3 regions of the Peribacillus sp. NPDC076916 genome follow, and region 1 is predicted to be linked to each of the others. Evidence: riboswitches for the same ligand, from Rfam matches in the RefSeq annotation. Region 1 holds a riboswitch; each other region holds the start of a gene.
The links. A riboswitch is a leader RNA that binds a small molecule or an ion and turns the genes downstream of it on or off. The one in region 1 is predicted to bind cobalamin.

Region 1 (3,278 bases):
CACATTTTCCGCCGCTTAACATTCACACCTAAGTGCTTTGCCCGGTCTTCCCCGAAAGTCATCGCATTCAATTCACTTGTATTCATGATCAAAATCAATGATCCAATGATAAAAAACGGCAAAATGATTGCAATGTAATTCCAACCTCGCATTGAAACGCTTCCCATCAGCCAGCCGATGATTTGTCTTAATTCATCACCCGTCAGCGCAATCATCAATGAAATGAAGGCACTTAAAAATGAGCTGAAAATGATTCCCGTTAAAATGATCGTTTCCACTTTCATCGATCGATCCATTTTTTTTGCGAAAGTAAGTACGCAAAGCATCGTGAGCACTGAGCATAAGATGCTCAATGCCGGAAGAGTATATAAACCGATGAACGGCAGTGAAATATTCAAGAATATTGTCAATACGGCGCCGACCGATGCTCCTGATGAAATACCCAATGTGTAAGGATCAGCGAGCGGGTTCCGGAGCAGTCCCTGAAAAGCCGCACCCGCAATCGCAAGTGATGCCCCGACTAAACCCGCAAGCAATACGCGCGGCAGGCGGATGTTCATCACGATATTCGTAAGCATCACATCCGGATCAGCAGAAATCGGCAAATGGAAAATCTCCTTGCCGATTATTTGTATAAGTACGGGAATCGGTACTGGCACCGAACCAAAGGAAATGCCTATCGTCATCGCGAATAACAAAATGAACAACGCAATCAAATAAGCAAACGCCCATTTAGTTGTCAAATTGGTTCGGATAGACTGATTTGGCAAGTTCCTCTACTCCCTCTATTAAACGTGGACCGGAACGGGTCACCAAGTCTGAATGGACATCAAAGACTTGGCCATTCTTAATAGCATTTACGCCTTGCCATCCTTTTCGGCCCGTCACTTCACTCACTGAATCTTTCGTATAGTAACCATACGTTGTAATGATGACATCCGGATTTGCAGCAATCATCGACTCTTCATCAATTTTTGCCCACCCGTCCAATTCAGCAGCAGCATTATCCGCTGATATAATGTTAAGCATCTCATTCATGAAAGTATTTTTTCCTGGTGTGTATATTTCTGGTGAAGGCGAAACTTCCACTAAAACGGTCTTCCTATCCGCTTCCTTTATGGATTTGGCCTTTTCTTGAATGTCCTTGAGCTTCGTTTTCATATCCGTAATGATTTCTTTTGCCTTATCATGTTCTCCCGTTGCCTGTCCAATCATTTCAATAGACTCATAGACTTGGTCAAAACTTTGTGCATCATTGACTACAAGGACATCTATTCCAGCATCCTTAAGTTGCTGTAAACCCTCATTTGAATTATGGGCACTTGATGCATGTGCAAGAACAAGATCCGGTTTCATGGAGACAATCAGCTCCGTGTTCATTTCCATTCCGCCAACTTTTTCAATTTCTTTCGTTTCTTCCGGGTAATTATCATTATCGGATACACCAACGACATTTTTACCCAAACCAAGTGCAAAGACCACTTCCGTATTACTTGGTATCAACGAAACGATTTTCTTCGGTTTTTGTTCTATCGTCACTTTTTCCCCAGTTGCATCTTTAATCGTAATCGGGAAAGCTTCGTGTTGAGCATGATTCGTTTGCTGCTTTTCTTTTCCTTCATCAGTAGTGTCACTGCAGCCGACCATCATGCCTGCAACAAGCAACATCAACAGTATCAGACCAAAAATTTTCTTCATTTTCATTCCCCACAATCTTTTTATTTAATTTCTTTCCACTTAATAATCCCGGAAGATGCCCCAAAACAAAAAGCACCTCCCGTTAAACGGAAGGTGCTTGCATGGCAACAATTTCATTACGGACTTCTTTAGGGTCTGCCACACACCTTCCCATCCGCGTAGGTTACAGGTGTACGAATTTTGGCAGGTCTCCTGGCTCATGGTCATCGTCAACGGCACCTTCCCATATCTCATACAGTGGTACACAGCCGTCAGCTCCCATTTACAGTGGCGGGACCGCGTTGGCATTTCACCAACTTCCCTTTTAAGTCATTAAGACACCAAATCGTTCTTATGTATATAATTTTCACTGCCTTCATTATACACCATGTAAGAATCGATTATTATATGATTTTTCTGAACAAGTTCGAAATGACCCGTCCACCTTCAATGATTTGAAGAATTTTCAATTAGTGACGCAAACCCATCGACTGATAACCCGGGTGAAATCCGAACTCTATGCAGGGCATGCATCCCTTGGTCCCTTGAAGCTCCCCCAGGTTCGGTGGTGACTGCCATCTTGTATCCCGCTTCTTCTGACAGCGCTAGACTCTCTTCATTATACCGGCCAACCGGATAGGAGAGCACTGTCGTGTCCTGGTCGAGCATACGGTCGAATAGCTCTTTCGACTGAACCATTTCCGCTTCTTGCTGCACTGCCGTCATGCGGTTCAGCTCCAAATGGTTGATAGTATGGCTTTCGATCGAAATCCCATTCCTGCTCATCTCCACCATTTGATTTTCAGTCAGGTGATGACCTTTATCAATGGACTTCCCGATCATGAAGACAGTTGCTTTCATATCATTTTCCTTTAATATCGGGAAAGCCTCCGTGTAGTTATCTGTATAGCCATCATCAAAAGTAAGCCAGACGCACTTCTCACTTGGCATCCGATTCTCGGTTAAAACGAGGAATGCTTCTTCAGGGGATAATGTATAGTAACCATTCTCCCTAAGCCAAACCATCTGTGCTCGGAATTCCTCAATTGGAACCCGAAGTCCATTCCCTTCAGAAATGCTGTGATACATCAAGATTGGAAGCTGTACCGCGGACTTGGCCATTATCCAGTCTCCCGTATCGATTTGGCCATCCAAATCCTGACCGGTCCCATTCTCGGCCGCTTCCACCACTTCAATGTCATCTTCCGCAATCGGTGCAGCCGTTTTTATGCCTATACCCTCTACAATCCTTTGTGAACAACCAGGTAAAATTAAAATCCCCAGCAATGCCACCATCCATAAAACTCTATATCTTTTCACTATCATTCCCCTAATTTTTTCTAGTATAATAGTATCAGAATACTATTCGATAATAAAGTATTCCATTTAAAGAATTAATAGGAAAACAAAAGGGCATAGCGACCTGCTGAGCATTTATGAAGATTTTTTTCATAAGTATGTGCTATAAGCTTGAAAAGTTTGCCTATAAGAAATATAATAAATAAGTCGTCGACTTAAATATATGTCCCAGTAGCTCAGCAGGATAGAGCGACAGCCTCCTAAGCTGTAGGTCGTAGGTTCGATTCCTATCTGGGACGCTA
Region 2 (3,278 bases), on a different contig from region 1:
TTGATTTTTTCAAAGCTATAGTTTGGAAGTGTGCCATTTTCTGCGGCCTCGACAGCAAGTGCATAATGATTCCTGAAGCTTCCTTCGCCTTTCTTCTCGTCATAAAGATCTTCAAGTGAAAATCCAAGGGTTTGCTTAACGGTATGCGGATCGAAAAGATACCATTCTTTTCTGTCGCGTACAGCTTCCATGAATAAATCGGGTATGCATACGCCTGTAAAAATATCATGGGCTTTTAATCTGTCATCCCCGTTTTGTGTCTTTAAATCGAGGAAGCTCATGATATCTTTATGCCAGGCATCCAAGTAAATCGCGATGGCACCTTTACGTTGCCCCAATTGATCGACACTTACAGCTGTCTGGTTGAATAGTCGAATCCAGGGAGTCGTGCCGGAACTGTTTCCAGAGAAACCCCGGATATCAGAACCAAGCGATCGAACCTTACCGACGTAAAGACCTACTCCGCCGCCAAATTTAGATACTTTTGCTGCATCGTAGTTTGATAGGTAGATTCCGTCAATGGAATCTTCAATTGCGTCGATAAAGCAGGAGCTTAATTGTCCATGTGTTTTACCTGAATTGGAGAGTGTAGGAGTCGCAACGGTCATATAAAGATTGGACATGGCCCAGTATGCTTCTTTAATAAGTTGCAGGCGGTGCTCCGTTTTTTCCAATCGCATGATTTCCATCGCGATGATCATGAAACGTTCTTGTGGCAGTTCGTAGACCTTGTCCTTTTGAGGGCGGGCCAGATAGCGGTCGTTCAATAAGTAGATGCCTATGTACGAGAATAATTTATCTTTTTCCGGATCGATCACCGAACCCAATTCCTCAATTTCCGCTTTCGTATATGAAGATAGCAGTTCCGATTTATAAATAGGATAACGCTGACCTTCTGAAAGCTGGGAGAGTTCCGCGATCAGCTCATAGAATGGGCCATAACTCATGCCTTCATAGCCTCGATTGGCTTGTGCATCCCTATACATTGTATTCAACAGTTCTGCTGCAGCAACGAACGTCCAATCCGGAGCATCGATATCCACACTTTCAAGAGCGAGCTGAATCAGTTTTTTTGATGCCTGTTCTTCGGTTGAGTCACTTTTGCGATCTAGCCATTTTGTAAAACGCTTTTTGAACTTTTCCATATCGAGATGGCCTTCGAATTCCTTTGATAACATCTCGAGCTGGATGGACTTCGCTTCTGTGTCATTTTCACTTATGGTAGAGTTATATGTTTGAGTCATTAATAATCCTCCTTGTTGACTTTCTTCTAAAATAAAAAAACCGCCCAATGAATTGAGCGGATCAAACGATAGAATAAAAGAGCCATGAAAAAATAGCCGTTAAACTATCGTTTCATCATCTCAATCCCCGAAGAATAAGAAACGTGAAAAATTCAAGGCAGGTCTCCTGACTCATGATCATCCTACTTTGAGTCCTTCCCGTATAGAGAGCTATACAGTGGGTTTCTCATTTCGTCACATTTACAGTTGCGGGGACAGTTCCGGGTTTACACCGGATTCCCTTTTCAGCCATCACTGGCACCTTGGATTGTAAAAAATTCTATATATAGTTATTGGTAATGTTTATGTAATCAATATCTAGTATTTCTGCTTATATTATCGTAAGCCATATACGATGATAATTCAACTAATATATTTGAAAAAAACCAACCCTTATCTATTGACAAAGTGAGGGCAGAGTGCGAAGGAATGAAAGAATTTATTGGGGAATGGGTAATTCAAGCGCTGATTTTAGGCGATTTTGTGTTAAAATAAATTGTCTAGTGAAGGTGGCTCTCCCTTATTGCGATGAGGGGATTCGCGGAAAAATATTTAAGAAAAAGGGGATAAAATCTTGGAAAAAGTATTAGTTTTTGGACATAAAAACCCGGATACAGACACAATCTGTTCAGCAATCGCTTATGCAGACCTGAAAAAGCAGTTAGGTATCAACGCTGAACCAGTTCGTCTGGGTGAAGTGAATGGTGAAACCCAATATGCATTGGACCAATTCAAATTCGAAGCTCCCCGCCTTGTGGAAAAAGTCGCAGGGGAGGCTGAAGGTGTAATCCTGGTCGATCATAACGAACGCCAGCAAAGTGCTGAAGATATTGACCAAGTCCGTGTGTTGGAAGTTATCGACCATCACCGTATCGCTAACTTTGAAACAAGCGATCCACTATATTACCGGGCGGAACCAGTTGGCTGTACTGCAACCATTTTAAATAAAATTTATAAAGAAAATGGCATCGAAGTCCCTAAAGCAATCGCAGGTCTTATGTTGTCTGCCATCATTTCCGATTCGTTATTGTTCAAATCTCCTACATGCACGGAGCAAGACGTTGCAGCAGCAATGGAACTGGCTGCCATTGCGGGAGTCGACGCTGAAACATACGGCTTGGAAATGTTGAAAGCCGGAGCTGACTTGAGCGACAAAACGATTGCCCAGCTTATCACGCTTGATGCAAAGGAATTCTCCATGGGGATGGCTAAAGTGGAGATAGCACAGGTCAATGCTGTAGATCCGAACGAAGTCCTTGCTAAGCAAGCAGAATTGGAAGCGGCGATTGGAGAGGTCATCGCTGAGAAAGAATTGGACTTATTCCTATTTGTCGTAACGGATATCTTGACTAATGACTCTGCTGCCTTGGCGCTTGGTAAAGCAGCTTATGCAGTGGAAAAAGCATACGACGTTTCATTAAACAATAACATCGCCGTCTTAGAAGGCGTTGTATCTCGTAAAAAACAAATCGTGCCGATCTTAACGGACGTATTCAGCAAATAATACAGGAAAAGGGGGTGTTCATTAAAAACATGGACATCCTTTTTCTGTATATGCAAAAAAAGACTCAACCACCATTAAGTGTGGTTGAGTCTTTTTTCTTAATTCAAAGCTTCCTTTTCTTTTTCATAGGCAATGACAATCAGTTCTTTGTTGGCTTCCTCGCCAAGTCTGTTTTCAAAGCTTTTCAGTTCATTCAATAAATCCGGTGACAGATTTGCAGCTGTATAATCCTGCTCGGGTGTCATGCTTTTCGCCCCTTTCAAAAGGAAATAATTCATGTTATCTATTTTGTCGGTTTGAAAAGTTTCTATTCAACAAAACTTACTTCTTCAAGATATTTTACTTTCTGATGTGGCGAGTTTTTCAAGCAATAACGAACTTTCTTCATCCAGTCCTTGCACTTGGACAGGTATTCCCAGAAGCTGATATTTAAGGATAACCGTATCAACAGCACCAACTGCTGAAGCATCCCAGATTTTAGAATGGGAAAA
Region 3 (3,278 bases), on a different contig from region 1:
ATGGATTCGGTTTTTTCACCATCACAGAAATCACATGCTTTTAATGTCAGTACATCTCCAATCGGTGATAATAGAAAGTTTGCTGATTGCAATTTCCCCGTAATGACTTCCGGATCCATTGTCGGAATCTTTAATACGATTTTATGATTTGGCGTGTATTCCATCGTGCCCTTTTCCCCGACAACTTCCGCAAGTGTCATCATTTGTTTGGGAGTGAATTGTTTATTCGCCACACCTGGACTAACGGCAAGTTCGAATACCGACTCCATTTTTTGCTGAACGATCGGCTCAAAGGATTGCTGAACGGTTTGCCCCTTGACTCTTGACAGTGCTTCCATTGCCATTTCAAAGGAATCTGGCTTCTTTTCAGGTGCTTTTGTAAGTAATCCAACTCCTCCAGAGGATTCGGTGAAGGCTTCTTGATCTAATGCCCACGGTTCCGCTTCTTTTTGCAGACGCTGATGCGGCTTCAATGGTTGCTTTTCCGAATTCAAAGTATATTTCCTCTGATACCCTCTTGGTGTGATGATTTTGTCATCATATAAAAAGGTGGATGAATTACCAATAATAACGGTGGTCAACATTCCAATATCGTGATTCAACATATCTTTCAAATTGGTTATGACAATATCCTGCCTATCTCGATATGCACTTTTCACCAACCCGACAGGTGTATCGGGCGAACGGTAGCTAAGGAGAATGTTCTGTGTTTCAACAATTTGTCTCGTCCGCCTGCCGCTGCGCGGATTATACAGGGCAATGACAAAGTCTGCCATTGCAGCTGCTTCAACCCTTTTAGCGATCAGTTCCCAAGGAGTTAAATGATCACTGAGGCTGATTGTACACGAATCGTGCATGACTGGTGCCCCAAGTAAAGATGCACAAGAGTTTATTGCAGAAATGCCAGGAATGACTTCAATGCCCACTCCAGTTTCTTCTTTCCAGCCTTTTTCAATCAATACTTCATAAACCAACCCAGCCATCCCGTAAACTCCAGCATCCCCGCTGGAGATTACCGCAACTTTCTTACCCAGCTCCGCTTGTTTCACTGCTTCCTGAGCACGTGATACCTCTTCAGTCATCCCCGTACTAATAATCGTTTGATCTGTAAGCAGTCCCTGAATGAGTTCAACATAAGTTTTATAACCAATGATGTAGTCACTTTCTTGAAGGGCTTCGACAGCACGTTTGGTAATGTGTTCAAAATTCCCTGGTCCAAAGCCCACGACGAATAATTTACCGTTTGTACTCATTAAGACATCTCCTTTCACGCTTTGTTCTTTGAAATACCCGTATGAGCAGGAAAATTTGGATTGGGTGCCATTTCCCCATCATTGAATTGGTAGATCATTTGTGGAACAAACTCCCCATCATCGATATGGCTGACAATTTGGCGACCGAAATCAGGTGTCTCCACTCGATACCAGTTTCCTTGAGGATAGGCAATCACAACGCAGGCATCCTTACATCTTCCGTTACACCGTGTCCTGGTTGTATGGATTTTCATGTCCAGTCCTTTGGAAGTAATTTCATCGCGAATCGCCTGGGTTACTTCTTCCCCGCCCTTTTTCATACAGCTGCTTCCATTACAAATCAACAGATGTGTATTTGTACCCATTAAGTTCCAAGTAGTCATGTTCTTCCTCCTGCGTTCAGGGAAAAGGCAAAATAAAAAACCTTAACATAAGAGTCAAGGTTTAAAAAAACTATATGGATGAGGAGCCCCAGGCAAGAATGCCCAATCTCCCAAAATCGTCATAGTCCTTCTACCTTTCCCTCCGAAAAGTATCATGCAATTTTAAAAGCAGGTTTCCTGGCTTACGCTTCATTTTACCTTGTCCCTTCCCGGCAACAATGCCAGTGGCTATCGACAATTTCATCAGCGTTTACAGTAGCGGGGGCTGCATCGGATTTTCACCGATTTCCCTATTATCCCTTGCTTATTCACACAAGGGCACTTTTAAAATGAAATATTTGGTTTTATTATACATTTCTAACTAACTTTATCTATCATATAACAACTTTATCAAAATTCAATAGTTTATTCCGACTGTTTAGAAAAGTTTAATAGTGTATATCCTGTCAACAAGCCTTTCCTTGCAACAAATTTAGTCAAAAAAAAAAAGATAGTGTAGCTGGAATTATTTCTTTATGGTACACTATACGAGAATTTTCTAAATAATTACATAAGTTTTATGGTGTTGAATTTTTCGGAATTCAGCTTAAAAGGGAAGCCGGTGAAAATCCGGAGCGGTCCCGCCACTGTAAAGGGGAGTCCTATTACTTTAACTATTCCACTGTCAAATGAGATGGGAAGGATGTAATGGGATGATGAACCAAAGCCAGGAGACCTGCCATGAAGCGTGAAACTGTTTCAACCTACGAGGATGGGTGTGCGGATCAGGCAGAAAGGCCCATGGTTGGTTTATGCTGCAAAATTCCTGTTCATTACGCACTTCTTTCCTTTGAGAGAAGTGCTTTTTATGTTGGGCGCGCCTTTCTTCTCAAGATTGATCAGAAAAATTAAAAGTTTTGAAAGGAGAAAGAATGAAAAGAACCAATTGGAAGACCATTTATTTTGTCATTTTACTGCTTTTCGTTCCAAAACGGGCAATGGCCATGCATATCATGGAGGGCTTTTTACCCATTGAATGGGCTATATTCTGGTGGGCCGTGACGCTTCCATTTTTAATCCTGGGTTACCGGTCCATTAGATCCAAAGTAAGGGAAAACCCAGAAACAAAAATGATGCTTGGCTTATCGGGTGCATTTGTATTCATTTTATCTGCCCTAAAGATTCCTTCCGTTACCGGAAGTTCGTCACACCCTACCGGAGTTGGTTTGGGCTCCATTTTATTCGGACCATTGGCCATGAGTGTCGTTGGCTCCATCGTTCTGTTATTTCAAGCCGTTTTACTGGCTCACGGAGGATTGACGACATTAGGGGCCAATGCATTTTCCATGGCCGTTTGCGGACCGCTCATTGCTTACTTCGTCTTCAAGGGCGCAACTAAATTAGGTTGGTCCTTTTCATTTTCCGTGTTCTTGGCTGCTGCTTTTGGAGATTTGGGAACCTATGTGGTAACTTCCATTCAACTTGCTCTTGCTTTTCCATCCGAGGTAGGAGGGTTCATGGCCTCTTTCAGTAAATTTGCAGGGATTTTTGCCCTGACCCAAATTCCCTTGGCAATCAGTGAGGGGTTATTGACAGTCGTCGTGATGAATTTCTTAAAAAAATACAATCTAGGCGAATTGAAATTGCTGCGAGTTTTATCTAA

Region 2: linked by a shared signal. The riboswitch ahead of ACQKFG_RS03480 (ribonucleoside-diphosphate reductase subunit alpha) and the one ahead of ACQKFG_RS16250 (ABC transporter substrate-binding protein) in region 1 are both predicted to bind cobalamin.
Region 3: linked by a shared signal. The riboswitch ahead of ACQKFG_RS19690 ((2Fe-2S) ferredoxin domain-containing protein) and the one ahead of ACQKFG_RS16250 (ABC transporter substrate-binding protein) in region 1 are both predicted to bind cobalamin.

Annotation. Positions count from the first base shown of each region.
Region 1 is NZ_JBNNIU010000004.1:509,758-513,035, forward strand. Features, by position in the region: gene ACQKFG_RS16245 (FecCD family ABC transporter permease) at 1-770, opposite strand, end outside; gene ACQKFG_RS16250 (ABC transporter substrate-binding protein) at 733-1,704, opposite strand; cobalamin riboswitch at 1,864-2,036, opposite strand; gene ACQKFG_RS16255 (polysaccharide deacetylase family protein) at 2,125-2,997, opposite strand; tRNA gene ACQKFG_RS16260 (tRNA-Arg) at 3,202-3,275, shown strand.
Region 2 is NZ_JBNNIU010000001.1:689,988-693,265, reverse strand. Features, by position in the region: gene ACQKFG_RS03480 (ribonucleoside-diphosphate reductase subunit alpha) at 1-1,244, opposite strand, end outside; cobalamin riboswitch at 1,384-1,564, opposite strand; gene ACQKFG_RS03475 (manganese-dependent inorganic pyrophosphatase) at 1,858-2,787, shown strand; gene ACQKFG_RS03470 (hypothetical protein) at 2,886-3,032, opposite strand; gene ACQKFG_RS03465 (SulP family inorganic anion transporter) at 3,117-3,278, opposite strand, start outside.
Region 3 is NZ_JBNNIU010000007.1:115,627-118,904, forward strand. Features, by position in the region: gene cobJ (precorrin-3B C(17)-methyltransferase) at 1-1,253, opposite strand, end outside; gene ACQKFG_RS19690 ((2Fe-2S) ferredoxin domain-containing protein) at 1,268-1,636, opposite strand; cobalamin riboswitch at 1,787-1,977, opposite strand; cobalamin riboswitch at 2,180-2,373, shown strand; gene ACQKFG_RS19695 (hypothetical protein) at 2,357-2,527, shown strand; gene ACQKFG_RS19700 (energy-coupling factor ABC transporter permease) at 2,548-3,278, shown strand, end outside.